DNA from 4 places in the Clostridium sp. Marseille-Q7071 genome. Region 2 is predicted to be linked to each of the others. Evidence: riboswitches for the same ligand, from Rfam matches in the RefSeq annotation. Region 2 holds a riboswitch; each other region holds the start of a gene.

The links. Region 2 has a riboswitch for cobalamin ahead of ACWPW7_RS12095 (DUF4430 domain-containing protein). Riboswitches for the same ligand answer to the same signal wherever they lie in the genome.
Region 1: it holds a riboswitch for cobalamin, as region 2 does, so the genes downstream of both, ACWPW7_RS15515 (cobyric acid synthase) here and ACWPW7_RS12095 (DUF4430 domain-containing protein) in region 2, are expected to answer to the same signal.
Region 3: it holds a riboswitch for cobalamin, as region 2 does, so the genes downstream of both, ACWPW7_RS19105 (ABC transporter substrate-binding protein) here and ACWPW7_RS12095 (DUF4430 domain-containing protein) in region 2, are expected to answer to the same signal.
Region 4: it holds a riboswitch for cobalamin, as region 2 does, so the genes downstream of both, ACWPW7_RS18840 (ABC transporter substrate-binding protein) here and ACWPW7_RS12095 (DUF4430 domain-containing protein) in region 2, are expected to answer to the same signal.

What each region holds. Positions count from the first base shown of each region.
Region 1 covers NZ_CBCOPR010000001.1:3,266,311-3,274,065, forward strand. Annotated here, with positions in the region: gene cobA (uroporphyrinogen-III C-methyltransferase) at 1-578, opposite strand, end outside; gene hemC (hydroxymethylbilane synthase) at 587-1,459, opposite strand; gene ACWPW7_RS15500 (NAD(P)-dependent oxidoreductase) at 1,428-2,072, opposite strand; gene ACWPW7_RS15505 (pyridoxal phosphate-dependent aminotransferase) at 2,097-3,206, opposite strand; gene cbiB (adenosylcobinamide-phosphate synthase CbiB) at 3,232-4,194, opposite strand; gene ACWPW7_RS15515 (cobyric acid synthase) at 4,210-5,712, opposite strand; cobalamin riboswitch at 5,830-6,006, opposite strand; gene ACWPW7_RS15520 (hypothetical protein) at 6,772-7,092, opposite strand; gene ACWPW7_RS15525 (haloacid dehalogenase-like hydrolase) at 7,386-7,755, shown strand, end outside.
Region 2 covers NZ_CBCOPR010000001.1:2,576,680-2,584,434, forward strand. Annotated here, with positions in the region: gene ACWPW7_RS12070 (amino acid permease) at 1-268, shown strand, start outside; gene ACWPW7_RS12075 (permease) at 540-1,019, shown strand; gene ACWPW7_RS12080 (permease) at 1,024-1,551, shown strand; gene ACWPW7_RS12085 (hypothetical protein) at 1,675-2,046, opposite strand; gene ACWPW7_RS12090 (exodeoxyribonuclease III) at 2,479-3,249, opposite strand; cobalamin riboswitch at 3,800-4,002, shown strand; gene ACWPW7_RS12095 (DUF4430 domain-containing protein) at 4,301-4,702, shown strand; gene ACWPW7_RS12100 (hypothetical protein) at 4,708-5,217, shown strand; gene ACWPW7_RS12105 (sensor histidine kinase) at 5,359-6,516, opposite strand; gene ACWPW7_RS12110 (DUF1858 domain-containing protein) at 6,912-7,136, shown strand; gene ACWPW7_RS12115 (DUF438 domain-containing protein) at 7,242-7,755, shown strand, end outside.
Region 3 covers NZ_CBCOPR010000001.1:4,014,564-4,022,318, forward strand. Annotated here, with positions in the region: gene ACWPW7_RS19080 (DMT family transporter) at 1-761, opposite strand, end outside; gene ACWPW7_RS19085 (opine metallophore biosynthesis dehydrogenase) at 748-2,067, opposite strand; gene ACWPW7_RS19090 (nicotianamine synthase family protein) at 2,064-2,843, opposite strand; gene ACWPW7_RS19095 (ABC transporter ATP-binding protein) at 2,913-3,671, opposite strand; gene ACWPW7_RS19100 (FecCD family ABC transporter permease) at 3,671-4,732, opposite strand; gene ACWPW7_RS19105 (ABC transporter substrate-binding protein) at 4,736-5,872, opposite strand; cobalamin riboswitch at 6,173-6,361, opposite strand; gene ribH (6,7-dimethyl-8-ribityllumazine synthase) at 6,764-7,225, opposite strand; gene ACWPW7_RS19115 (bifunctional 3,4-dihydroxy-2-butanone-4-phosphate synthase/GTP cyclohydrolase II) at 7,292-7,755, opposite strand, start outside.
Region 4 covers NZ_CBCOPR010000001.1:3,955,715-3,963,469, reverse strand. Annotated here, with positions in the region: gene ACWPW7_RS18855 (methyl-accepting chemotaxis protein) at 1-661, shown strand, start outside; gene ACWPW7_RS18850 (Xaa-Pro dipeptidyl-peptidase) at 774-3,353, opposite strand; gene ACWPW7_RS18845 (alpha/beta fold hydrolase) at 3,917-4,729, shown strand; cobalamin riboswitch at 4,970-5,146, shown strand; cobalamin riboswitch at 5,487-5,680, shown strand; gene ACWPW7_RS18840 (ABC transporter substrate-binding protein) at 5,813-6,910, shown strand; partial or broken gene ACWPW7_RS18835 (FecCD family ABC transporter permease) at 6,994-7,755, shown strand, end outside.

The DNA of each region.
Region 1 (7,755 bases), 690 kb from region 2:
ACTGCTGCTGGAGTATCACCACTCATACCATTTTCCATCAAACTTTTAGTAATAGTCCCCAGCTTCTCAAAGCTCATAAGAAATATTAATGTTCCATTAAGCTCTGAAATAACTTTAAAGTTTAAGTCCATATTATCATTGCTTTTTCCTGTAAATATATGAAATCCTCTAGCTATTCCTCTATGAGTTACAGGGATTCCCGCATAATTTAGTACAGATATTGGAGAAGTTATTCCTGGCACTACTTCAAATTCTATGTTTTCTTCTAATAATCTAAGTGCTTCTTCTCCTCCTCTACCAAATATATAAGGATCTCCGCCCTTTACTCTTCCTACAATATGTCCTTTCTTAGCTAGCTCCACTATCATATCATTAATTTCATTTTGATTTTTATAATGGCATCCTGGTTCTTTTCCACAGTAATATATTTCTGCATTTCGATTTATATATTGTAAAAAACTTTCTCCGCATAATCTATCATACATAATAGCGGTACACTGTTTTAAAACATTTACTGCTCTCATTGTAATAAGTTCTTCATGTCCTGGTCCTGCACCTATTAAATATACTTTATTCATAATTCCTCCTAAGAATTTAAAATTAAAGAAGCAAGCTCTTCTCCTAGCTTAATATTTTTATTTACTGGTCCTGTTACTTCTTTTCTTACAAGGTTTCCATTAACTTCGTAAATACCAATCATATTGATTGTATTATCCTTTAACACCGCATAAGCTCCTATAGCAGCGTGGCAATCCCCTTTTAAAGCTGCCATAAAACTTCTTTCCGCTTCAACACAAACTCTAACCTCATAATCATCAAGAGCTGTAAAAACTTCTTTATCTTTACAACTTTCATGTATTTCAATTCCTAGTGCGCCTTGACCTATAGCAGGAATCATTTCATGAGGCTCAAAATAATCAGTTATTATCTCATCCATACCTAATCTTTTAAGTCCTGCTGCTGCTAGAATTATTCCATCTAAATTTTCTTTTTTTATTTTGTCAATTCTAGTTTGAACATTACCTCTTATAGGTACTATTTCTATATCTGGTCTTAAAATTTTTAATTGACTAGCTCTTCTATTACTACTAGTACCTACCTTAGCACCTTTTTTTAAATCTTTAAATTTTACTCCATTTATAGATACGAAGGCATCTCTTACATCTTCTCTAATAGGCATTGCTGCAACTATAAAACCTTCTGGCAATTCATAAGGCATATCCTTCATACTATGAACACCAGCTTCTGCGTGTCCATCTAATATAAGCTGCTCTAATTCCTTAATAAAAAGTCCTTTACCGCCTATTTTATCAAGTGTAACATCTAACCTTCTATCTCCTAAAGTATCTGTTAATACCTTTTCACATTTAATGTTATGAGCTTTATTTATAAGCTCCATTACAAACTCTGTCTGTACCTGTGCTAACTTACTCTTTCTCGTTGCTATCCTCAATTCTATTGCCTCCATAAAATAAATTTATAATTTTTTCACCGTATCCCTTATTAAAAATATATAGAAAATCCTCTGTAGATATGAAATTTAAAATTTCACTCTTTCTAACATGATTCTTTAGAGAATTTCTTAAATTTACTGAAAAATCTATATAACTATCGTATTTTTTTAGATGAGTTTCTAGATTATCCCTAATAAATAGTGAAGTTTTGGGACTAAATTTTTTTGTATGAATTGCAAAAACTGTACTTTTACTTTCTCCTACGGTAGGAGTTATACACATGCTTTCCTCTACATTAGAAGAATTTATATAAAATTTACAAAGTTCATCACAATCCATTTTAATATTACGATTTAAGAATTCATCATCAGTTGCAATGACCACTAGATGATATTTTACTAACACTTCCTTATTATAAGTAGTTTTTTCAATACTTAACTTTTCAAAATTCTGTAAAGATAGCACTTCTTTACATATATCTAATGCAATAACCTTAACCTCTGCTCCTTTAGTTAAAAAGGATTTACACTTTATATATCCTGCTTTTCCTCCACCAACTATAAGAACCTTAAGCTTATCACTTTTAATAGATAAAAAGCACTGCTCCAAATTTTTCATTTATCCACCTTCTCTAGCTAAGGGTTAAATATCCTTAATTTTTAATGGATCTATATTTTTTAAGTGCTCTATCAGCTTTTCATTAGAGCTTCTATCCTTTATTGCAAATCTAACAAACTTATCATCTAGTCCTCTGTAATTATTGCACTTTCTTATTATAATACATTTTTCTTCTAAGTAACTGTAAAGTTTATCACAGTTTATTCCCTTTAATTTGCAAAGAACATAATTTCCATAACTATTATGACACCTTTCAATTATGGAAATTTTATTTAGTTCATCTATCATATATTTTCTTTCTGTTTCAATCCACTTAAGAGAATCTCGTATATATGCTTCATCACTTAATGCATATTTAGCACTTAATTCAGCAAAGCAATTAATATTCCATGGATTTTGCATTGAAACTATATAATTAATTAATTCTTCATTTTTTGTTATTCCAAAACCTAATCTTACGCCAGGCAATCCATAAAATTTTGTTATCGCCTTAATGATAAATAAACATTTATATTTTTCTACTAAATTCAAAAGGCTATAGTTAAAGCTTCCTGTAAACTCGATAAAAGCTTCGTCTATTAGAACTATCTTATTATTTTCTTCACAAAAATCTAAAATACTTGTAAACTTTTCTTTATCTATAATTGAACCATTAGGATTATTAGGATTTCCAATTATAAGACCTTCACTATTATTTAATTTACTTAATATATCCTCATAGTCATAAGTAAAATCATCTTTTAAATATGAATAACTTACTTCTAAATTATATCTATGACTATTATCTTCATATTCTACAAAGGAAGGTACTACTATAGTTATAGACTTTAAATATCTAACAGCTAGATCTATTATTTCGGAAGCTCCGTTCCCTAATAAAATATTTTCATGAGTTAAATTAAACTCATTAGTTTCTCCTCCAAAATAATAACTACATTTATTTAAATAATTAATTATGTTATCCTTTAATGTTCTATATTTTATATCAGGATAAACTTGAAGCATTTCTATTCCTTCATTAATATTTTCAATAAATCCTTTAGGTACACCGAGAGGATTTATATTAGAACTAAAATCCAATAGTTTTCTTCCTTTTAATAATCCTTCACTATATATATCTCCACCATGCTTCAATTTCTTCACGTCCTAACTAGTTTTTTTAAATTACCACCAAAATTAATGATACAAGTACTAACAATATCTCACTTGAATACATAAGCTTTATACTTTGCTTTATATCTCTAGCTTCTAAGTTTTTAATTCTATCTCCAAGAGTTGGCTTATATACTATCTCTCCAAAATAAACATTTGTTCCACCAAGTTGAATTTTCATTGCACCTGCTGCTGCCGCCTCAGGATAAGCACAGTTTGGACTCTTATGATTTTTCCTATCTCTAATCATTATTCTAAAGCTATCTTCTATATTTCCACCTACAACAAAAGAAGTTAAGCACATTAAAATTCCTGTAAGTCTTGCAGGTATTAAATTGAACAAATCATCTACTTTAGCTGGGAAAAAACCAATATATTTGAACTTTTCATTCAAATATCCTAGCATTGAATCCATAGTATTAACGCCTTTATACATCATAGCTAGTGGAGCTCCTCCTAATATAGCGTAAAACATAGGAGCAATTATACCATCAGAAGCATTTTCTGCTACAGTTTCTATATCTGCTCTTATAATTTCATCTTCTTCAAGGCTAGCTGTATCTCTACCTACTATATAAGAAAGCTTTACCCTTGCATCCTTTATATCTCTTTTTTCTAAAGATTTATAAACTTCAATAGCCGCACCATGTAAACTTTTTGCTGCTAATGTAGTCCAAATTATAAAGATATTTAAACCATGAAATAAATATTCATTAATCAATGATAATTTTAATAAGGCATAAGGAATAGTATAAGTTACAAAACATACTATTAAAACAATTAATCCTCCACAGATTCTTAAGCCTTCATCACTTTTTTCACCTTTTCTAAAATAGTTTTCTAACTTAGCTATAAGCTTCCCAATATAGATAATTGGATGAGGAAGCCAAGCAGGATCCCCCAAAACGAAGTCTATAATCATAGCTATTAATACGTAAATAATGTTAGCTTTCAAATTAAAATTAAACATTATTTTATCTCCTAACTATCTTTTAATTCCCATGATTTTATATATTTCATCCATATCTAAAGTTTTTCTTACTAAATCTGCAAGTTTATCAAGTTCTTCTTCTCTTAAACTTTCATATGGTTTTGATTCTTTTAATTCTATACCCTTTTTACTTCTAAGCTTGTTAACTATAACTTCTCTAAAATCTGTTTTATCAAAAATTCCGTGGATATAAGATCCCATTATATTGCCATATTCATTAATAGCTCCATCATTATAATTTACTTCTTTTGTATTTTGAGTCTTTATATTAAATAGTGGATTGGCATTTTTACCGTATTTGCAAATCCCCATATGAATTTCATAACCGTATACAGATAATTTATCTCTATCAGTGGCGAAGACTTTATTATCAATTAAATCAGCTTCTACTCTAGTAGTTACCTTTTTCTGTTCAAAGACTGTCTCTATGTCTAAAAGTCCTAATCCTTCTATTTCTAATAGTTCTGTTTCTACACCATATGGATCTGTGATTTTCTTGCCTAACATTTGATATCCACCACAAATTCCTATTATTTCTCCATTTTTGCTATATTCTTTAATCTTATCAAAAAGTCCAGAAGTTTTAAGTGCATTTAAATCTTCAATGGTATTTTTACTTCCTGGTATAATTAATAAATCAGGATTTTTAAATTCTTCTACAGAAGTTATAAATCTTACTGAAACATCTTCTTCATTTTTAAGTGCATCTACATCAGTAAAATTTGAGATTCTAGGAAGTTTAATAACAGCTATATCAATTTTATTTGTTATCTTTTTATTTAATTCTACAGCTCCATCCTCATCTTCTAGAGCTAATGTACAATGTGGTACAACTCCTATACACTGTTTTTTAGATATATCCTCAAGCATGTCAATACCTGGCTTTAATATATCTACATCACCTCTAAATTTATTGATGATAGTTCCCTTTACTCTTTCTCTTTCTTCTTCCGTAAGAAGCATTAGTGTTCCTACTAATGAAGCAAAAACTCCACCTTTATCAATATCTCCAACTAAGACTACAGGCGCATCTACAAGTTCTGCCATTCCCATATTTACTATATCTCTATCTCGTAAATTTATTTCTGCTGGACTACCTGCACCTTCCATAACTATAATGTCAAATTGATTTTCTAACTCTTCAAATTGAGTTTTTAGCATATCTTTAAACTCTAATTTCATATTATGATATTCCATTGCTGTGCTATTTCCGTAAACCTCTCCGTTTACAATTATTTGACACTTCTTATCACTAGTTGGCTTTAATAGTATAGGATTCATGTATACTTCTGGCTCTAATCCACAAGCATAAGCTTGCAATACTTGCGCACGTCCCATCTCTTTACCATCTAAAGTTATGTATGAATTTAATGACATATTTTGTGATTTATATGGACATACCTTATATCCATCTTGTTTAAAAATTCTACATAGTGCTGTAACTAATATACTCTTGCCTACGGAAGATGCTGTTCCTTGCACCATTATCTTTGCCATATTAAAACTCCCTTTCAAATAAAAAAATAATAGAGGCAAACTCTCTAAGTTCACCTCTATTTGTATAAATAATCTGCAGAATGTCCCCTCATACTAATAGAACTTTCCCTCCGAAAGCTTTTATCTAAGATTTAGGCAGGTCTCCTGGCTTTTGATTCATTCTCTCCTTAACCTTCCCCTTTAAAAGAGTGGTGTAATTTAAGGTTCGTCATCATTTACAGTAGCGGGGGCTGCTGTGGAGTTTAACCACATTCCCTTTTCACTTATAAAAGCACCTAAATTCTTATTATTTAATTTTTATTATTCCTTAATCTCAATTTAAATATGTTACAACTAAAATTATAGATTTAAATTAATTCCGTGTCAAGTTATGTAACTTTATGAACTATTACCAATTCCTTCATTTAAATCATAACATCATGATTAATATTTCTATTGGAACAACTTTACCTTAGTCACAAGGTCATTCCAGCCTCAATAACCACTATTATATTACTAATTTTAGTAGATTTTTATTAGCATTTATTTCTCTATGGTGGTATACCTTCAATTTATACAATTCCATTCTCTAAGCGCTAATTTTTTTTACTTCTGAATTTTTATGCCCACACTATGAACATAAGAAACGTTTGGAGTCAATCTCATTAATTTAGCTATAGTTAAATTGAAAACATCAACGAAAATTTGTGGATTTCTTTCACTATCATTTCTAAATATAGTAGCATGAGAAACTACTGAAACAATTTCTTGTAACTTTTCATCATTTTTATTACAGCTTCCATATCTCTTAATGGATCTAAAGTCTTTATTTCATAGAATATAAATTAATTTAAGATGCTCCTTAGTGAAAATATATCATTTTTAAGATATGATCAGACTAAAAATAAGAAATTAAAGATTTCATATGAAAAATTTCTAAGTTGAAGCAAAAAATTAATCACCAAAGTATAACAGCTAATATAATATTGAAATAAATTTGGTGAATAATTCAGGTTTAATTATAAACGTATTCACAGTGCTCCCAATTATATGACACCTAATGACCAAATAAAAATTTTATTAAAAAGTGCTGACAATCCATATCCCATTCTCACTAATTATTTGCTTTTTTCTAATGCTCCCCCTGCATAAGCTTGCGGATCTTTGTAGAGCATCTTTATTGTTTAGGACTTCTTCTACTTCTCTTGAGACTATGATTCCTACTATATTAGTTACAATAATAATTCTTGCTGCCTTTGATTTTGTAAATTTTAGAACTGCTAAGGTATCTGCAGCTTCTTCTGCCTGATTTATAACAATTAAAAGACAATGCTCCTCTATCATTGTGATTTTAATCTCATCTAATTTAATCTGCTCATTTATATTAACTCTTGATTTCATAGCATCTCTTATAACTCTTGGCTGCTCTTATCTTGTTCATGAGAAGATACAACTCCTAATGCATAGCTCGTTTTCATATTTTTTAGAAAGTCTTTAAATTAAATTTAAAATTAATTCCAAGAATAGGGAAACCCAACTTTATATTGACATTTTTTGATGCTCGTTATATAAATTAATTGTAAAGTTTATGTTAAGTATGGTTAATAAGTTTTAACAATAAGTTTTATTTGGCATATTTAACTATTTCTATTAAAAATGAAATCACAAATGACACAAATAAGGAGAGATAACTTATGAATAATTTTAAAAGAAAAACTCTTGGCTTATCATTAGCATGCATTATGTCTTTTTCTTTAGTTGCATGTGGAAATTCTGCTAAAACAGAAGGAACTAAAAATGACACTAAAGTAGAACAAACTGATAACAAAAAGGAAGTTAAACTTGAAAAGGGTAACTGGGCTCCTGAAAATTATGCTGCTTTAACAGACCTTATAGAGAAATACGGCAAAAACAGTAAGGATTATGATGAAAAGAAAAAGCCTTACGCTGTATTTGACTGGGATAACACATCAATAATCAATGATGTTGAAGAAGCGTTACTTGCATATCAGTTAGAAAATCTTGAATTTAAAATGACTCCTGAAGAATTTAGCAACACTATTA
Region 2 (7,755 bases):
GTTTTTAAGGAAAAAATATACAGAAAAGTATCCTTCAGAATATAGATTTATAAAAAATTCTAAGGTAGCCTATGGTGTTGGATTATGGTGTTTTGTCTTTACTGCTTTTGCATGCATTATGGGTATGTTCCCAAAGGGATTAGAAGCTTTTACATCAGAATGGTATTTTCAAATATCACTTAATATATTAACACCTTTTGTTCTTATAGGATTAGGGTTAATACTACCTTTTATTGCTAAGAGGAAAAATAATATATCAGAACTTTAAAAAATATTTTTAATTATTGAATATTATTACAGAGAGTATAATTTATGAGTCCATCTATTTTATATGAATTTAAGTTTCATAATAAATATTTTATTAGAAACTTAAAATCTTTAAATAGGTGGACTTTAATTTTATATATTTTATAAAAAATTAACAATTTATTAAAAAGTTGATTTGAAGAAAATTTACAAATTTACAAATATAGGAACTAATAAATATAAATTTAATATTAATATAATAAAGATTTAATAGTTTCTAGGGAGGATTTGTAATGACTACATTTTTGCTTTATGGAGCTGTAATTGTACTTTATTTGATTTCTTTTTTAAAAGATAAGAAGAAAACAAAAAGTGCATTATTGATAGGAATAAAGTCCTTTGAAAATATAATGCCACAGTTTTTAGGAATTATATTTATAGTAGGGATTATACTTACTATATTATCACCGGAGAACATATCATCTATTATTGGTGAAGAATCTGGAATCATTGGTGTGATAACTGCAGCTATAATAGGTTCATTAACTTTAGTACCTACATTTGTAGCTTTTTCTACAGTAGCATTACTTTTAGAAAATGGAGCAGGTTATACTCAAGTTACAGCATTAATTTCTGCTTTCATGTTTGTTGGAATATTTACTTTTACTATGGAAGCAAAGTTTATAGGTAAAAAGGCAACAGCAGTTAGAAATATAATTTATTTTGTTTATTCTATAGTAAGTGCATTTATTGTAGGGGTTATGATGAGGTGATTTTATGAAATGGCTAAAACGATATTCTTTTTTTATAATAATATTAATTATAACTTTAATAATAACTTTACTTGACTTTAATAAGGGTCAAAATATAGGGTTAATAGCACTGGATTCCTTTAAACAAATGCTAGCAGTATTGCCACCTATAATGCTATTATTAGGACTTTTAGATATTTGGGTTCCTAGAGAAACCATGATAAAATATATGGGAAACAACTCAGGAATTTTAGGAGTAGTCCTTGCTATATTATTAGGCTCATTAGCAGCAGGACCTGTATATGCAGCCTTTCCTATAACTGCTGTATTTATTAAAAAAGGAGCTAAATTTAGTAACATAATGGTCTTTATGGGAGCTTGGTGTACTACAAAAATACCAACATTTTTATTTGAATTATCAGCACTTGGATATAAATATACTTTTACTAGACTTTTAGTAAATTTACCTAGTATTATATTTTTAGCATACTTAATAGAAAGGCTATTAAGTAAAAATGATTTAGAAGAAATTTATAACAAATTTAAAGAATGAAGCATTATATAGATATGCTTCATTCTTTTTGTATGAAATGAATTATTTTTCATTGCTTTAAAATTAATATGAAAAATTATTTAATAAAATAAATTGAAACGTATTGCGTTATAGTAGAAAATATTAAAGTTGTTTTCTATAAAGGACATGGTGCATATTTTTAAAGTTATATAATTGTTCCTTAGTTATCTCTTCTATAGTATTAATTTTAATAACATTGTGTATAGTTCCTATCCTAAGTTTAGCATCCCCTAAATCTCTTGCTAGCATTATTCCACAATAAACTGCTACATCACTATTTATATTAAATAAAAACATTTTTAATTGATCTATTGGAACGACATCTTTCTTTAAAAATTCATCATCAAACTCAACTTCGCTATCTAATGAAATTAACCCATCTCTTACAATATGCTTATCCCATCCCTTATACTCACACAGTCTGCCCCATAAGCCTAGATTAATAAGATTTTTAACAGTTAATTTTATCATCATAATTCTCACTCCTTACTTATAATTAAACTATTAAATATATTTTAATAGTTATTTGAAAATTTTTCAAATTTTATACATATATATATTTTAAACATTATGTTAAAATACTTTATAATATTTATAAAAAATTAATGTTAATTAAAATTTATAAATATATAATAAACATATAACTTTAGATATAGCTATAAGATTTATACTATTATAATTAATATATTTCCCAATTATAATAAGTTCATTATAAATTATAGAAAACTTTAATATTAAATAAACTATAATTACTTTTCATATTTAAATATAAATTATATCATATTTTATGTTTTTATTATAAAAATATTTTATGAAAAGAAAAATATAATATACACAAATATAAAATAATTATTACTTTGTAATATTTTTAATATTTAAAGAGTATATAAATTAAAAGCCGTGATCTTAATCACGACTTTCAATTTCTAAAGTTATAGGACAGTGGTCTGAACCTAGAACTTCATTTAAAATCTCTGCCTTTAAAACTCGATTAACCATGTTTCTTGAAACAAAGAAATAATCTATTCTCCATCCGGCATTTCTTTCACGAGCCTTAAATCTGTAGCTCCACCAACTATATTTTATTTTATCTGGATTTATATATCTAAAGGTATCGATGTATCCATTTGATATAAATTTGTCTATCCAAGCTCTTTCCATTGGTAGAAAACCAGAGGTCTTTTCATTAGCTTTAGCATTTTTTATATCCATAGGAGTATGAGCAGTATTATAATCACCACAAATTATTAAATTAGTACCTTTTGATACTTCAATATTACAAAAATCTAATATAGCATCATAAAATTCCATTTTATATTCAAGTCTTTCTTCAGAAGATTGACCATTAGGAAAATAGATATTCATAAGAGTAAAGTCTTCATATTCAGCAATTAATATACGTCCTTCTATATCAAATCTTTTAATACCAATACCATTTTTAATAGATTTTGGTTTTGTTTTAGTGTAAATTGCAACTCCGCTATATCCTTTTTTTATTCCATGAGAAAAATATGAATAGTAGCCTTCAATATTAGTTATATTCTCATCTAAATTATTTTCTTGAAGCTTAGTTTCTTGAATACATAATATATCAGGTGATGACTCCATTATCCAAGGAATAAAATCTTTTTTTAACATGGCTCTAAGGCCATTTATATTCCATGAGTAAATTTTCATTGTAAAACTCCCCTCATAAGTATTTGAGATAAATTTATAAAATATATCTCAATTTTAAAATATTTTATAAGATAAAATATAAATAATAATTAACAAAAATTTTGTCATAATAATATATATGAATATTTTAATATTATTTATAATGATTAATTTTTATCTTTTCTATCATTATATAGTTTAATAGTCTATTAATAAAGACAAATTGATAATTCTTATCAATATAAAAAATTAATCTTTTTAAATAATTGTATTTATAGGCTTTATTAATGAAAATTTAACTTATACATTACTTTGATTTCTATAACAAAAATTATTGTTCGTAAATAAAAAAATAGAATGAAAGATACGAATTGTTGTTAAAACTTCATCATCAAAGTTCTTGGAGCTTTTTAGAATAAATTTTGTTTTAAAAAATTCACTAAAGGTGAATTTCATCTTCAATTCATATTCTTAAGTATTAACCCTTAATCTCTAAAAAGTTAAGTTATTTTTATAAAAAATTATTTCTTTCAGTATATTTTAAATTTTCACATTGCATACCTATATTCACTAGATTTATTGAAAGTTAAATTCTCATATGATAGAATTAAAATAAATTAATATTTGCTGTTCTGTAAGGAATATGGTTTTAAGCCATAGCAGCCCCCGCTACTGTAATCGTGGACAAAGAGCAATAGTCACTGGAATTTATCTGGGAAGACGCTTTGAGGTTGAAACGAGAGCCAGGATACTTATTAAACAGTATATTCAAGCTTTTCTTCGGAGGGAAGAGTTGGTTTAGTTTTACAGAAAGCCACTCTCTTTCTTTTACATTTAAAGAAAGAGAGTTTTTTATTTTGTAATACATAGAATTTAAATTTAAATATAGAAAGGAGCAATACACAAGTTGTTTCTATTTTAAAATAGAAACTATTATGGAATCAGCTAGGATATCTGAAAGAAAATATATCAAAATATTGACTAGTTATTTTTGAATATAGCTAAATAGAAATTGATTAGTCAGGGGCTTATATCGACTTAATTTATATGGAAAATATAGGAGGATATAGTTATGAAGAATAACAATAAAAGGATTATAACAACTATTTTAATTTTACTTATTGCTGTTGTAGGTTATTTCGCTTATGGAAAATTTGCAAAAGTTGAAACCGTTAAAGGAAATAAAAATATAACAGTAATTGTTAAATCTGAAAAAGATAAATATGAAAAAGAACATAAACATTCAACAGATGCTGAATTTTTAGGAAAGGCATTGGATGAGATGAAGATAATAGATGCAGAAAAGTCACAATTTGGAAGATATGTAAATAAAGTAGATGGAATTTTAGCAGATAAGAATAAACAAGAGTGGTGGAAACTTACAATAAACGGAGTGGATGCAACAGCAGGAATAGACGAAACTCCGATAGCTGATGGAGATAGATTTGAGTTTATATTTACAACAGGCTGGTAAATATTATGAATAAAACCAGAGAGTTAATTATAATAGTGTTATTATCTTCAATAATCACAGTATCAAAAATGTTTTTAAGCTTTTTACCGAATGTAGAACTTGTATCAATGCTTTTAATTGTTTATACACTTGTATTTAGGAAAAAAGCTATAATTATAGCACTATTATTTATTCTTATAGAAGGGCTAATCTACGGAATTGGATTATGGTGGTTTAGCTATGTTTTTGTTTGGCCATTATTAGTTATACTGACATTATTATTTACAAGGATAAATAAAGAAAACTTTTTACTTTGGTCTATATTTTCAGGAGTTTTCGGCTTAATCTTTGGTATGCTTTTTGCCCTTCCTTATATAATATTAAATGATCTTAGTTTTGCTGTTGCTTATTGGATAAGAGGAATACCTTATGATATAATCCATATGGTAGGAAATTATCTGGCAATGATGCTATTAGGAGAACATATTTATAAATTATTAGTAAGGCTAAATAAAGAAGAGTGCAAAAGTTATTAATTTTAAAATTTTATTGCTTAAATTTAGGTATCATATTAAAAGATCAAAAAAACCTTCTTGTAAATGGAGTTACTATACACCATTTACAAGAAGGTTTTTTTGATTCAATTATAAAGGTAATTCATTAATCAAAATGCTTTATTAATTATATATATCGGAAAATTCCATATATATCTTTTCTATAGGGTTAAAATTTATTTGTTTATTTTCACTATAATTACAATTTTTATTTTGTAATATAGGAATTTCCACTATAAATTCACTTCCTACATTTTCTTCACTTATAACAGAGATTTCACCATTATGCATTTCTACCAGAGATTTCACAATGGAAAGGCCTATACCACTACCTTCATGATTTCTGTTCATAAGAGGCTGTACTTGTCTAAACCTATTAAAGATTATCCTTTGTTTTTCTTTAGGGATTCCTATACCATTATCCTTTACCGAAATGATTAGGTTACCATTATTTTCAGAGATGTTCAGCTGAATTTTACTATGAGGCTTTGAGAACTTTGCAGCATTAGATAATAAATTTAAAATTATTTGCTCTATTTTTTCAGCATCACAGCTCATTATTTTACTAGTAATTGTACTATGATAGGTAAAGATTAAATCTTTACTTTCTATATAATTTTTAATAGAATTACAGATGTTTATTATTATGCAAATTATGTCTTGATCATGCATATTTAAAGATAAAAACCCAGCATCAATTTTTGTGGAATCGATGAGATTGTTGATCAATCTTAACAGTCTATAGCAGTTTTGTTTCATTATATTAACATAATTATATAGTTTTTCTTTACTTTTTAAATTATCTTCATTATCAAGATATACCTTAAAGAGTTGAATAGAACTAAATATACTATTTAAGGGTGTTCTAAGTTCGTGAGACATATTTGATAAAAATTCTGTTTTAAGATTACTATACTCTAAGGCTTCTTTTAAAAGAATATTATTTTTACCGTATGTATCTTTACTATATATGTATATATCATCTTCAATTATTTCTGATAATTTGTATTTTGAGTTATAACTTTTATTTTTTTTAAGTTTTTTACTTTTGTAATATAAATAAATTAAGTCACTAGGATGAATATATTCATATAAAATTTCTAGTGCAGTTAACATGAGCTTTTTTTGATTACAACCAACTACCTTACTAAGTTCTTCTGAGAATTTTACAGCATTTTTTTTAAAGATATATTCATAATCACCTACTTCATTTAAATTTTCTAAGGCATTTAGCATCTCTGATAAGTCTTCATTGTTTAACATTAAATTTACATCATTCACATTACATCACCTTTTAGTATCAAATATGTTTTATTATATCACCATTATTGTAAATATTATGTAAAATATTGCGCAGATTGAGAATAAAAGATGAACAATAAATAAATGCTGTATTTATAAGCATTTATTCTATTAAAGATAATATGCTATGGAATATTATTACATATATTCCCAAAAATTAATAGGTTTACTTTGTTGTATTAAAATTGTGTAAAGCTTAAATTGTTTTTACTTATTATAAATAAGATATTTGAAATATTGTATCAAAATTTAGTAGAAAATTTTTTTACATTTACTCTATTTTTAAATTTTGATTTAAATCACAGTTTATTAGAGAGATCTTTCTTATACTTGAATTAATAAATTAAGATATATTCTTAAAAAGAAGGTGAAGTATGAAGAATATATTAGATATGAATAAAACTATTTATGAGCTATGCAAGGAAAATTCTAGGCTTAAAGAAAGGTTAAAAAGTATAGGATTTGAAAATATAGCTAATGATAAAATGCTAAATACAGTTGGACGAGTTATGACCATTCCTAAAGGTGCGAAAATAAAAGGTTATGACATAAGTGAAGTTAAAGAAAAACTAATAAAAGAAGGTTATTATATAGTTTAATAGAAAAGGAGGTAGAGCATATGAGTGAGCTTATAAATAATAGAGAAAATAAAAAAAATAAATAAAAATAAGAGAGAGGAAAGGTTAAAGAAAATAATAAAAGATTTGCATAATGGAAAAAGTGTAGAAGAAGTCAAAGAGGAATTTGAAACTCTTATAAAAAATGTCTCTGTAAATGAAATATCTGAAATGGAAGCAGCCTTAATAAAGGAAGGAATGGAAGTAGAAGAGATTCAGAGATTATGTGATGTTCATGCTGAAGTATTTAAAGGTTCAATTGAGGAAATTCATAGAGATGAAAGAACTGAAAATAGTAAAGGACATCCTATCTATACTTTAAAAATGGAGAACCTAGCAATAGAAAACCTCTTAAATAAAAATATATTACAAGCTTTAGTATTATATAAAAAGGAAAATACCAATGAAAATTTACTAAAGCTATTAGAAGAATTTAATTTACTATGGGATATAGACAAACACTATAGTAGAAAAGAAAATATATTATTTCCTTATATGGAAAAATATAAAATTAAAGCTCCACCTAAAGTTATGTGGGCTGTAGATGATGAAATAAGAAGAGATATAAAAGATATAAAAGATATTTTAATTAATTTTAATG
Region 3 (7,755 bases), 1.4 Mb from region 2:
AATAAAATAAATCCCCAAGCCGTATTGAAAAATATTCCTATATATCTTACTACTTCCACAATTACAGCATTGGCATTTCCAAAAGCACCTGTTAAGAATATTTGTGCTAACAATGATACAGCTCCTAAAATAAATAACAAAATAAATTCTCTTACTGTTGGTACTACAAAATTATTTCTCATTAGTATAGCAGCTACTATAGTAGATGCTGATAAGAAATAAAACACAATTTCATAATGATGATGTTTCTTAGATTTGGCCAATTTTCTTATAGTAATTGAAGCACTTGCTGATAAAATTGCACTTAATAATCCAAAGATAGCATAAAAAGAATAAGTAGAATATCTAAAAGGATTTATAATGACTGCCGCGCCAAATAGAATAATAATTATAAATATCCATGCATTTTTCGGTAATTTTTCTTTTAGAAAAATAGATGCAAATATCATTACAAAAAATCCAGATAAGTGGGCAAGTATTGCTGCATCTCCTAACTTCATTGTGGAAATAGCAAAGAAGTAAGTTACCATATAAAGTCCTCCAAGCATACCTCTAAGTAACAATAATGGTTTTTGCTCTTTAGAAAACTTTACATTAGAAATTTTCATTAAAATTAATATTAATATTGTTCCAATTATACCTCTAAAAAATGCTATTTCATTAGATGGTATTCTAGAACTTACAGACTTCACCAAAACATTCATTATACTAAATGTAAAAGAAGACAGTATTGCTAACATAACACCTTTATTTACTTTCATTAAATCGCTCCTCAACTATAATTTTTGCATTATTTAAGATATCATCTTTAAATATATGATTATTCATATTTTCTTTTCCTTTATCATTAATAAATCTATTCAAATGCATATCAAACACATATATTAGGTCTTTTGTATTTTTCATCTCTATATCTAGCATAGCCCCAATATTGTATAAAAGTTTAATCTTTCTATAGTCCTCGAAGGGCATTCTAGGTATATTCCATTTACCTAAGCTATCTTTGTAAATTTTAGGATAGGGAACCTTTGAAAACTCAAGATATTTGCCCTCTTTATCAGGAATAGAAAAAGGATCTATTAATATTGAAGAATATCTAACATAGAGTAAATACTCCTGTTTTATTTTACTGTATTGAGTAAAGCTATCTATATCATCTCTGGATATAGATTCTTCCATCACAGGATAATTATCATCATTTAAAAACTTAAGAAGATTCATAGGTTTAATTTTTAGATGACTATATACATTAGATATTTCTTTCCATAGAGAACACATGGTGGCAATAGTTTTCATTGTTATTGGTCCCTCAGGATATAGCTTGTACACATATTTATTTGTTTTATCATAATCAAATACTTGATTTAAACTAATATCATTAATCAAGAAAGCTGGATGCACAAATACAGTTATGTTCTTACTTTCTACTTCTAATGGTTCATCTAATATTTCATAAATAACTCCGATTTCTTTTAAAAAGCTTTTAAGAACTAGTATTTTAGAACTCTTTTTAAAAGTTGAACCTATATATATCTTTTTCTTCAAAGCTTTTGTTGTTATTTCTAATAAAGATTCCTTAGAAGTATACTTTGTAGCTCCAAAATAATTTGATAAACTAATTATTTCAATATCTCTTGCATACAATTTTAAATAATTAGAAACCAAGATGCTTGACCCAAATTCTGGTGACATTAAAATAATAGTTTTGATTTTTTTTAGTTTGTTAAAATCCACTTTTTCTAACACTTCTATATAACAGTCGCAAGGCACACACAATATAATAGTTTCCCAAATATCTTCTATGTTAGAATAATCTATATATAAGTTTTGTAATCTATAACTTCCTTCCATCATAGCTAATTCTTTTTTAGCTACATTTCCTTTTAATGTGAAATTGTTGTTTTTTAATTCTTCTACAAAACATATAGACTTACTACTATTTCTAATAACTATTCCAATTTCATCTGAAAATCCCTTAGATAAATTAATTATCATGTTAATTGCTACTGGTCCAGAACCTATTATTAGTGTGTTTTTTAAACTGTTACTCATATTTTTATTCATCATAAAGTTTTCTCCAAAACTACACTTTCATAAATATATTTATTATCTTTTATTATTGTTTTTTGGCAGTTCTTTATTTCTTTTATATCCAAAGGATAATTAAATATACTTTTTAATTTATTTCCATATCTCAAAATAACCTTTGTATCACCATCAATATTTTCTAATAAATATTTTGCCATATCTAATTTGGGTTCAACTAAAGAAGCTATTATAATATGGCTAAAACTATTTAAATCAAAATTACTTATATCTTCTGATGAAAATGATATATTTTTAATGCCATACTTATCAGATAACTTCTCTGATAGCTCAAGTGCTTCATTATCCACATCTAAACAAACTACTTCAGAATTAACTTCATCATTTATAGTGAATGCTGTTATAGGCATAGCCCCAGAACCTATAAATAAAATTTTTGATTTATTATTTATATCAAATTCTAATATTTCATTTTCTACTGCAAACCTTAGTTCATCAGAATACTTAAATGAATCTAAGTTATTATTTAATATGCTGCGAGCTTGACATTTTTCAACCCATCCTAAAGCCTTTGAATTAGCCTCTCTCACTTCTTTCACTAAAGTATCATAGTCTTCTTTTGATACATATTTGCTCCATTTTAAATTGTTAGAACTATCTAATATAAAATCGCATACGTAATCAAGCTTATCTTTCAAAACTATAAAACATTCACTATGTTCCTTACATAAACTCATAATTTCATTAATATCCACGTTTATTAATTTTAAATCTAATAAAAATTTATGTTTTTCCATATACATTAACCTCTCAACCTCTTTATACTTTTAATATTCAAACATTAATAAAATAATGTTATATCAATACTAACTGCAATTAATTGGTGTCACACTAAGATAACCTTTCTTTGTACAACAAACCTCTACTTCTACTTTATATACCTCTTTTAATAGTAATGGATCTAACACTTCTTCCGGCTTTCCTTCTTTAGCCACATATCCTTCGCTAAGTAGTATAAACTTATCACTGTATCTTGTAGATAACGCTAAATCATGGATTACTATAATAGTAATAGCATTGTTTTCTGTGGTGTATTCTCTTGCTAGATCTAAAACCTGTAATTGATGCCTTATATCTAACGCACTGGTTGGTTCATCTAATAGTAATATCTTTGGCTTTGAAACTAAAGCTTGTGCCATAATCACAAGTTGTTTTTCTCCACCACTTAAACTAGAAAACTTATTATAGCTTAGATGACTTAAATTTATTTTCTTTAATATTTTATTTGTTTCTTCTAGCTTATCTTTAGAAATCTTCCATCTTAGATCCTTCATATGTCCAAGCAATACCATTTCAAATACAGTTAAATTAGAGTTACTATTACTCATCTGTGGAACATAGGCCATTTTCTCTATAGGAATTTTTTCCTTTGGATTTCTGTCCATATGTATGGTTCCTTCATAATTGATCATTTTTGACATAGCCTTTATAAATGTAGTCTTTCCTGTACCATTTGGGCCGATAATAGAAGTTATTTCTCCCTCGTGAAAGGTAGCGGTAATATCTTTTAGTACTTCTTTATTTTTAAACTTAACTGAAACTTTTTCTGCTGTAATAAAACTCATTATTCTGCTCCTTTCGATAGTAATAAAAATAATAAGAATGGTACACCAACGATAGATGTAACAATTCCTATTGGTATTAAGGCACCTGGCTTTATTATTTTAGATATTATAGAAGCAACAACCATAATAAGAGCGCCAAACATGGCAGAAACAGGAGATAAATATCTTTGATCTTCTCCAACTGATAATCTAGCAAAGTGAGGAGAAATCAATCCTATAAATCCAATAGGTCCTATAAAAGAAACTGCCCCAGTTGTTAGTAAGGTTGCGATTGTAAATACTTTTAGTTTTAGCTTGTCTACATCTATTCCAAGGCTTCTTGCTCTTTCTTCACCAGCAGATAATGCGGTTATTTTCCACACTACTGTTGTGGTTAATAAAAGGCATATAATAAAAATTGACATTGTAACAAAAACACCAACCCAAGTAGATTTTAGTAAACTTCCAAACATCCAAAATACAATTTGTTGAGATACTTCTGGTGCAGACATATATTGAACTAAGGATTGCAGTGCCTGAAATAAAAAGTGAATAACAATCCCTGTTAATATCATTGTTATAGATTTCATCCCTTTATTTTTTCCTATAAAGTAAATACACATACTAGATATAAATGAAAATAAAAATGCCATCAGCGGTATAGAAAGCCAACCTATATTTCCAATAGTAAACCCTGTTAAAATAGCAAGTGAAGCTCCAAACCCTGCTGCTGAAGAAATGCCAAGAGTATATGGACTTGCTAAAGGATTATTAAGTATTGTCTGCATATGAGACCCTGCAAGACCTAATGAAGCTCCAACAAATACACATGTGAGGGTCATTGGCAGTCTTATAGACCACATCACAGCTGAATGTACACTTTTGTTCTTTGGTCCTTGTAACAATGTACTTATTACATCAGATAAGGACATACCAGATGGTCCAACAGCTAAATCTATGATACAAAATACAGCTAATAATGAAATTACAATAACAAATAAAAGAAGTCTTTTTTGATTGATATTTTTGTATATATGCTCTCCATTATTTAAATCTTCTAGTGCTTCTTTTTTATTTGTCATTATCTATTCCTCCTTTATCATAAAAGTACCCTCTGGTTTTACAGGTAAATACTTTGCATAGAACTCATTTAGGTTTGCTAATGGATCTACATCTGTAAACTTTTCTGGGTGAATAACTTTCGCAATATATTGAAGATATACGTAGTCATAAAGTGTTCTAAGTCCACTGTGGTCAACACCATATATTTCTTTATCCTTCACTGCATTTAAATTCTCCCAACCTGGTCTTTTCAAATACATATTCATTGTTTCTAAAGCTCTTTCTTTTTTAACATCAAATCCCATTTCAAATCTTTGTTTACCTTGATCTTTAGAATTGGTTTGTCCAGAAAAAATTATAAGCTGTGGATTGCTAGAAATAACATACTCAGGATTTAATGGTCCATAGTCTGTAATTTTTCCCTGTGCTATGTTGTTGCATTTTGCAGTTTTAAGTATATTTCCCCATAGAGAATCTCCATAAGAATTTCCATAGGTTTCTGGTCCTTGGCTTGCAAGCTCAAAATAAACAGATTTAAATTCACTTTCTGGTATTTCTTTTAACTTATTTTCAACATCTTCTGTCTGTTTTTTATAGTTTTCTATAAGTTCTTTTGCTCTTTCTTCTGTTCCAAGAAGCTTACCAAGTATTTCTGTGCTCTTTATATGTTTTTCTAAAGTAAATGAATTGTAATCAACTACTGCTATAGGTATTCCAAGATTTTTAATTGTGTTAATACCATCTCCTAATTTTTTTGCTTGATAAGGTGCAAGAATTACTAAATCTGGTTTGGCATCAATTAGCTTTTCCATACTGAAACTATCTAAATAAATTGAACCTGTATCTATACAGCCTTCTAAATTTGGAATTGCTTCTGCATATTTAGTCCACATTGCATTCATTAAATCTTTTGTTTCTCCTTTTGATATGGCAACGATTCTATCTAACTTAAAATCTCCAGATACAGCAAGATAATTTTCTATATAAAACCCTAAAAATATTTTTTCTGCTGGTTTTTCTAAAACAATTTTATCTCCGTTAATATCTTCTACCTCAATAACCTTACTTTCTGCAGACTCACTTTTCCCATCTCCTTGTGAGCAGCCCCCTAAACTTATAATCATTAATAAAGTTAATATAATACTAAATACTTTTTTCATAAGTATTCCTCCTAAATTAGTTCGGTAATTTGAAATTTTCCGATAATTGTAATGTGATTAAAACTATTTCTCAAATTTTTATCATTCTTATATAATTTTATGTGCATTTTAAAATGTATATTATTAATTGATAACGCACATTATTTGCATTATACAAACCTTTTTCTCTAAGAAAACCTTTCACCTCCTATAAAATAAATTATTTTTTCATAAATAATAGCCCTTTAACAACAGTTAAAGGGCTATTTATCCAAAAAAATATTTTTCAAACATTTATACCCCCCCATCGCTCGTAGAGTTATTAGTATACTAAAACAGGCAGGTCTTCTGGCTTAAGCATCAACATTCCTGCAGCCTTCCCAGTTTCCCAGTGGCGCAATTGCAGGAACTCATCTATTACAGTGGCGGGACCGCGTGGGATTCAAACCCACTTCCCTTTTAATTAATAGATATTAAAATATCTATCAAACCTATTTTCAATATATTCAATTTTCCAAAATCATTTTAGCACATTATGGTTACATTTAGCAAATACTTTTTAATATTCCATGATAAAGACCATACAATTTAGATTCTTAAGAGTCCAAATTGTATGGTTTTTTGTCTATTTAATTACATTTTTCACTTCAATGCTATAACGCAAAATTATGATAAGTAAAGTCTTTTAAAATTTTAGTTAATTTATTAAATCTGCTAGTAAATTCAATAATTGATATTGCTCATGAACCTAATTTCCACACTTCAATAAATAATTAAAATTCTTGGATATACTTTATATATAACTATTTTTTCTCTAACTTTATCACACACTCAAAATGTATTATAAAATATACTCTGAAATCCTCTTCCTTATGAAAACCTAATCAAATAGGTTGATTAACACTACTTAAACTAAATATTTTTAATCAAATTAACCATTTCAATTGCTGTACAAGCAGCATCATATCCTTTATTTCCAGCCTTTGTACCCGCTCTTTCAATAGCTTGTTCAATGTTATCTGTTGTAAGCACTCCAAAAATCGTAGGGATTCCTGTTGCTAACCCTATAGAAGCAATTCCTTTTGATACCTCTGCACACACATAGTCATAATGGGTAGTAGAACCTTTAATAACTGCTCCAAGACAAATAACTGCATCATATTTTCCAGATGACGCCATCTTTTGTGCCACTAATGGAATTTCAAAAGCTCCTGGAACCCATGCAAGGGTAATATCATCATCATTAACTCCATGACGTATTAATGCATCCTGAGCTCCCGATATTAATTTTGATACAATAAATTCATTGAATCTTGCTGCTACAACTCCTACTTTTATATTGCTTGCTACTACATTTCCTTCCAATTTTCTCATTTCTTTTCCTCCAATTATTCTTTATAATTTTCTTCCCTTAACCATGAATACTTTCGTCATATCACACTAATAAGTTGTCATATGTTCCATCTTTATTTGTTTAGTCATAAGGTAAAATCTATCATCTTTGTTAGGATTAATTTGAATAGGAACACGCTTTTTTATAGTAATACCGTAATCAGCTAGTCCTGTTATCTTTTTAGGATTATTTGTTAAAAGTAAAAGTTCTGTTGCTCCTAAATCATATAATATTTGAGCACTAATTCCATAGTCTCTTAAATCTTCTGGAAAACCAAGCTTAATATTAGCCTCTACCGTATCACACCCATGTTCTTGAAGTTCATAGGCCTTTAACTTATTGATAAGTCCTATTCCTCTTCCCTCTTGACGCATATACAGAATAATTCCTCTTCCTTCTTTTGCAATAGCTTTCATAGCAGTATCAAGTTGTTCACCGCAGTCACAGCGACGGGAGCCTAATATATCACCAGTTAAACATTCAGAATGGAGACGACATAAAACAGGTTCTC
Region 4 (7,755 bases), 1.4 Mb from region 2:
AACAGTAGTAATTAAAAATACCAAGAATCAAATTGATAATATTGAAGGTAGTATCAATAATGTAAATTCGGTTATTACAGAATTAGCACAAAGTATTAATAAAATACAAGGTATATTAACAACAATATCAAGTATTGCTGATCAAACCAATCTTCTTGCATTGAATGCAGCAATTGAAGCAGCAAGAGCAGGTGAAGATGGAAAAGGTTTTGCTGTTGTAGCAGATGAAGTTAGAAAACTTGCTGTGGAATCAAACGCAGCAGCTAGTGAAGTAGTAGATATAATTGGATTTATGAATGAACAAACAAATAATGTACTGCAAGCAGTTTCTGTCAGTGTAAATATGACAAAAGAAGGTAAGAAATATACTGATAATGTAAGTGATACTTTTGAAGTAATAAAAGATTCTAATGCAGATATAGAAAGCAAAATAGTTGAGATTAAAAATTCAGCTAGCGAAATAGTATCAAACATTGGAAATATAAACGAAAGTATGAATGAAATTGATAAAGTATCAAAAACAATAGATACAAATGCTATGAATTTAGCAGCAGTGACTGAGGAGCAAATGGCTTCATCAGAAGAATTTAAAGCAATGTCTGAATTCTTAAATAGAGAAGCTGAAGTATTAAACGAAAGTATTTCTAAGTTTAAGGTATAGACAAGCATTTATAATTAACAAATATAAAATGCCAGGTGTAAAGGTAATTAAATTATTAATACCTTTTACATCTGGCATTTATTACATTATACTAATTTTTATAAGTGTCTTACTATTTTTTAGTATTATTTACTATTGGAATTTCTACAAAACTTTCACTTGTGTTAAATGTAAAGTTTGTTGTTTTTAAAGGTCTTACAGTAAATTCGGCATCTGTAGATAGTATTATTAAGCCTATCTTGTGACCTTTTTTAACAGTATAATCCATTGGTTGCATGTCCAAATTAAATGTATATTCTTGTCCAGGTTGTATAGTGTCTACACGATAATTTGCTACACGGTTTTGTGCATCCATCCAACCACGAGAAATAACTTTATAGTCTGTTTTTTCACTATCCATAACAAAGTTTATTATATCATCAGAACCTGCATTACCACCGTATATTATACCATTAGGAACTACAACTTCTGTTTTTGTTGTAGGTCTATATTCAGGACCATAATCTACAAGCATTGCACTTATATTGGCAGTAGGCTTATCTATAGAGGCTTTTATAGAAACATTTATAGTTCCACTTATTCTTGTATCTTCGGTAACAGGTTCACTTACATAGGATAAACGATCAGGTCTTTTTACTTCAGGTTCTTTAGCTATTGTATCTAACCATTTAGTAAAATCAGGATTTTCTCTATCAAATTGTGATAATGATAAGTCATCAGAGAAAGTTTCTTTCAAATCTTTTTTTACTGGACTAAATGTTAATTTACCATTTGTACCATCATTATCAAGATAAAATTTAGTATTTTCTCCTTTTACAGGCCAAGTATCGAATGTTTCCCATTTAAGGTCTGTATTGTTTTGTATTGTAGCAGTAGGAATATCTTTCATTACATTGTTATCTATATCATAAAGCCAATGAGCAAACCATCTACCCATTATATCATTGTAATCTATTCCCGCTAAATTATTGATGCTCATATGATCCCCTTGATGTAATATAACTTTACGTGGCACATCATATTTTTCAAGCTCTTTCCATAACATATCAAATTGTTTAGTTTTTACATTCCAGTCGCTAAGACCATGAACTAAGAATACACTTGCCTTTATTTTGTCAGCATTATTTAAATAATTACGCTCGTCCCAAAATGTATTGTAATCTCCTGTGTCACGATCTTGATCAATTTGCATTTGCTTTATATTCTTTTCAAATAATTCTTTTACTGTAGAATAATCTTTAGGATCAAACATTCTACTCATACAATATGTTGCTAATAAGTCAGCATCATCTCCTTGCCAACCTAAAGCCGGAGAAGTTACACCATTTGATCTATAATAATCGTACCAGTTGCTTATTGCAGCTACAGGAACTACTGTTTTTAATCCTTCTACTCCTGTTGTTGCTGCAGCTATAGACAATGTACCTAAGTATGAGGTACCTGACATCCCTACACTTCCTGTACACCAGTCAGCAGATACTTCTATATTGTCAGTTTTATTTGTGAATGCTTTAGTTCTTCCATTTAGCCAGTCTATTACAGCAATAGTTGATATTGTTTCATCTACTGAACCAGTACTTGTAACACCATCAGAACCTAAAGTCCCTATACCACCAGAAAATACTATTGCATATCCGCGAGGCAAGAAATAATTATACCATCCACCAAATTCAAAAGGCGCAACTCTTCCGTTTCCTGCTTTACCTGAAACTTTTCTTGGAGCAGGAATTGTTTTTTCCACTGGTTTATACTTTATATCTTCATAAGTTATGTTACTTTGTGGACTTACAGTTAAATCTTTATCTACATTATGAGTGATATAAAGATCATCATTTGTTCCAGGACGATAAGGGCTTACCTCAAATATTGCTGGAACCTTCATTCCTTTTTCAGTTTCAATAGGACGTTTTATCCATACTTCAAGTAAATCACGCTTTCCATCAAGATCTGTATCTTGTGGTGATTCCACATAAACTTTTTCATAAATAGCCTCATCATGTTTAAATATAGGTTGAGGCTTTCCGTCAAATACAAGTATTTCTGGTACATCTTTATTTTTATTAAAATCCATCATAAAACCAAATTCTAATAATACTTCAAAATATTCACGACCACTTTTTGTCTTTGCTTTTAAACAATCGTTAAGTGCTTTTGCAAATTCATCATTTGTGAATTTACTTTTTTCTGAAGGATTAAGACCAATAGATTTTGAAAATTTTATTATATTTTTATTTGTAAAATCGCTTCCTTGCTCATATCCTAACAGCTGAAGAACAATCTTATAAAACTCTTCCTCACTTACAGATTTGTTTGGGTTAAATTTATCTTTATCAGCTTGTATTAAGCAAGCTTTAGGATTTGCTTTTATATATGCAAGTATATTTCTCTCTTCTATGGAACTTACTGATTTATAATCTGAAAAGTTTTCTGTTCCTTCAAATTTTTTAGCTTCATCTTCAAGTCCATTTAACCTTAAAAGTATAGTTGCAACTTGTATTCTTGTAGGTTGTTTTGCTGCATATTCAGGTGTTAATCCTTTTTCATCGCCTTGAATTAGACCAAGGTTATTCATAGCAGTCATTTCTTCACTGATGATATTAGTAGATGATTTAATATCATTTGTAGCATATGCAACTGGAGTTACTGAAAACATTAATGTAAAAGTTAATACAATAGATATAATCTTTTTCACAACTTATCCCCCCTAATAAATGTCAGGCTCTCTAATTAATTAGTTGGCCTTATCAAATTTTGTCCTGTTTTTCAGTTACTTTGTTAAAAGTTTTTATTTTAATTTAAAATTTTAAAGAATTTCTTATCATCTCCCCTCTGGTAAAATAATGAATGCATTCAAGATTTAATTATATCATAAAAATATAACCTAATATTCAAATATAGGGATAAATTCATAAAAATTACCTGTAAAACTTGTAGAAAAAAAGAAAATATTGCCTCTATATGTCTATACTAGTTATATTTTTTGACATATTAATCTCTACTTTAAATCTTCGTATAATATAATAAAGGCTTTAAAATTAATTTTTATATCTCTAATTTTTACTATACAGTGTTACTATTTTTTTCTAGTATAATAGAATTTTCAAGGAGCTATATGATTTTAGAAAAAAATGCTAGAACTTGTATATTTTTCATCTAGTTATCAAGATAGTTGGGTGAAAATGGATAAATAATTCACCTATTTAAATTAAAGGAATAAAATGTTACTGAGATAATTTTATTAATGGAGGAATTCCTGTGGGATATTATATTAGAGTAGAATCAGAGGTAAGAATTTATGTAGAGGATATTAACCCAATGGGGGAGAAAATAATCCTCTTTATACATGGTTGGCCTGCAAATCATAACTTGTTTGAATATCAGTTTAATAAACTTCCAGAGATGGGATATAGATGCATTGGAATTGATATTAGAGGATTTGGTAATTCAGATAAACCATGGGAAGGCTATGACTACAATCGATTAGCTGACGATGTTCATTGTGTAATTGAAACACTTGAGTTACAAGATATTATACTTGCTGGTCATTCTGTAGGAGGAGCAATTGCTATTAGATATATGGCTCGTCATAAGGGGCATGGGGTATCTAAACTTGCTTTGTTTGCTGCGGCAGCTCCAAGCTTTACTAGACGTCCAAATTTCCCTTATGGATTACCAAAGGAAGATGTAACTAAACTAATTGAGGAAACATATAATGACCGTCCTAAAATGTTACGGGAATTTGGAGATATGTTTTTCTTTAAGTATATAACTGGACCTTTCTCAGATTGGTTTTTCCAATTAGGATTGCAGGCGGCAGGATGGTCTACAGCTAAACTTGCAATTTCCCTTAGAGATGAGAGCTTGTTTTCTGATCTCGGAAAAATACATGTTCCTACTTTAATTCTTCATGGTGTTCATGACAAAGTTTGTATGTTTTCATTGGCTATTGTACAAAAGGAAGAAATCAAAAATTCTAAGCTTGTGCCATTTGAAAACAGTGGTCATGGATTATTCTGGGAAGAACATGAAAAATTTAATAAGGAATTGATAAAATTTATTGAGAGATAAATCTTTTATCATGCAGAGAATAAGAAAACACGAGGTCTAATTTAAGGACCCCGTGTTTTGTTTAATATACATGCTTATAGGTTTATACGAATGAAGAAGTAATATAAATTTTTAAAATAGAAAAGTATTATGGAATTATATTGTAGAAAATCAATTTACTTTTTGGCAATGTGGATTAGAATACTATAATAGATAAATTGACAAATAAAATTTACATGCTTATAATAGGTGTGTAAATATTTAATATTGTAAATTTCAGGTGCCTCATTAGGCTTAATATGGAAACAGGTGAAAATCCTGTACGGTCCCGCCGCTGTATTGGGGAGATTTTATAAGATATGCCACTTCTTATTAGAGGGAAGGTTTATAAGATTGAAGAACCAGAGTCAGAATACATACCTGTAATGGACACTAATAACTCTACGGTTGATAGATAAGGTGTATTAAGGTTTTTTGGCATACAACCATAATATATGTTTATATCAACTTCTCATTTGTTAATGGGAGGTTTTTTATTTTTTAAAATAGCATAAAAAAAATTTTAATTTATTGTAGGAGTTTTAGCGTAGCAATTCAAACTTTATTCATTTTGAATCCAGAGATTATTAAGGATTTATATGAAGTATATGTTGAACTATTATCAAAACCAAATACTGAAAAAATTAAAATTAGTTATATACTATCATAATATGTAGAAAATTGTTGAACTTTTTCAAAAATTGTGGTAATCTAAAATAGATTTTGTAAAAAAATTATAAATATGGATATTTTTTGAGGTGGTAAATATTACAAAAATATTTACATAATAGAGAATTAGGTGAAAATCCTAAACGGTCCCGCCGCTGTGAAGTGGAGTAATAATTATTAAGATCACTGTACTATTATTGTATGGGAAGATAAATTATTACAATGAAGCTAAGTCAGAAGACCTGCCTTGTTATATATCTTTACTTTGCGTGAGACAGAGGAGGGAGTGTTATTTTTATTATTAAATAGAAAGTCCTGTACTTCACATTATAAAGTACAGGATTTTCTTATTTTATATTAATATTTATTCAAATAGGGGACAAAGGGAGAATTAAAATGAAAAAAAAGAGACTTATAATATTTTTAACTTTTATTATGATTATTAGTTGTTTTGTGGGATGTGATTCAGCTAAAGAAACTAATACACAATCTAAATCCGAAATTACTTTTACAGATATAGCAGGAAGAGAAGTTACCATTAAAAAACCAGTAAAAAGAATTGTTGTAAATAACAGAAGTCTGTTTGATTCTCTTTTTGCTGTTGGCGGAGAGGAAATGGCAGACATGATTATTGCAACATCAGGTGGTAATAGAGGAATTGAAGGATTTAATAAGACTTATGGAGCAAAATTTCCTAAGTTAAAAGATTTACCTCAAATATCTAATAACGGTGGGTATGACGCTGAAAAAATTATTTCGCTAAAACCTGATATAGTAATATTAATTAATCAAAAGTCTGATCAAAATTTGGAATCATTAGATAAAGTTATAGAAGTTGGAATACCTGTAGTTTGTTTAAGTTATAATATTGAGCCATTAGAAGATAGAGTAAAGAATATTGAAATTATTGGTAAAGTTTTAGGCAAAGAAGAACGAGCAAAAGAAATATGTGATTTTATTAGTGAGAAATATGAACTAGTTAATAAGCGTTTGGAAAATATAACTACTCCTGCACCAACTGTTCATCAACTAACATTTCATGGTGATACTCCAAAATCTTTTTGGAGTTGGGCAATAATTGCTAAGCATGCTGGAGGGCATGATATCGCAGATGATATACCAAGTGGTAAACTGGAAAATGGCGGAACTATTGATCCGGAGTATTTGTTAAAGCGAGATCCTGACGTTATAACAATGGGTGGTGATGCTTTAGGATTAGGTGGAAATGAAGAAGAAGCTCAGACTTATCTTCAGGAAATGGTGGCAAAACAACCTGGATGGGAGAATTTATCAGCAGTTAAAAATAAAAAAGTATATGCTATATCTTATTCAACAGCATTAAACCTAGAAACTTTCTATGCAAATATGCAACTTGCTAAGTGGTATTATCCTAAAGAATTTGAAGATATTGATCCAGATGCAACATTAAAAGAGTTTTATGATAAATATATGGTTTTTGATTATGATGGGGTTTGGTCAACGCAACTTAAATAAAGTTAGGATATGGAGGAAGGCATGATTGCACAAAATAAAGAAGCAATATATATTTATAAAAGCTTAGCAAAGAAAAAAAGCTAATATTAATTTTTTTAATTATTGCTATCATAGTTGGATTTTTTGCTAATATCTTAATTGGATCATCAGGTCTCAGCGTTTCTGAGGTATTTAGAACTATATTAGGAAAAGCACCAGACGATATGACGAAAACTATTATATGGGGAATAAGATTACCTATGGCATTGATGGGGATTGTAGTAGGAGCTGCTCTTGCTGTAGGTGGATGTGAGATGCAAACCATATTAAGGAATCCAATGGCAAGTCCATACACTTTAGGAATATCTTCCGCTGCATCTTTTGGTGCAGCAACTGGTATGATTTTAGGAGTTAGATTTATACCTTCGTTTACAAATCTTGCTATTCCTATAAATGCGTTTTTCTGCACTATGATTGTAGCAACTATAATGTACTTATTTACCAAAAAAAGCATGTTGGGAAGAGTACGATAGTACTCTTTGGAATAGCTTTAAGTTTTATGTTTAATGCTTTAACAGCAGTATTACAATATATTGCAACGGAACAGGAATTACAAGGGTTTATGTTTTGGTCTTTTGGAGATTTAACAAAAGCGACTTGGGAAAAGTTGTTCATTACAATAATTGTATTATTTTTATGTTTAATTATATTTACAAAAAATGCATGGAAATTAACAGCTTTAAGTTTAAGTGATAGCAAAGCAATAAGTTTAGGGGTGGACGTTCAGAAAATGAGAAGAATGTCAATAGTATTAATTTCAATGCTTTCAGCTACAGCAATATGTTTTGTAGGCACAATTGGCTTTA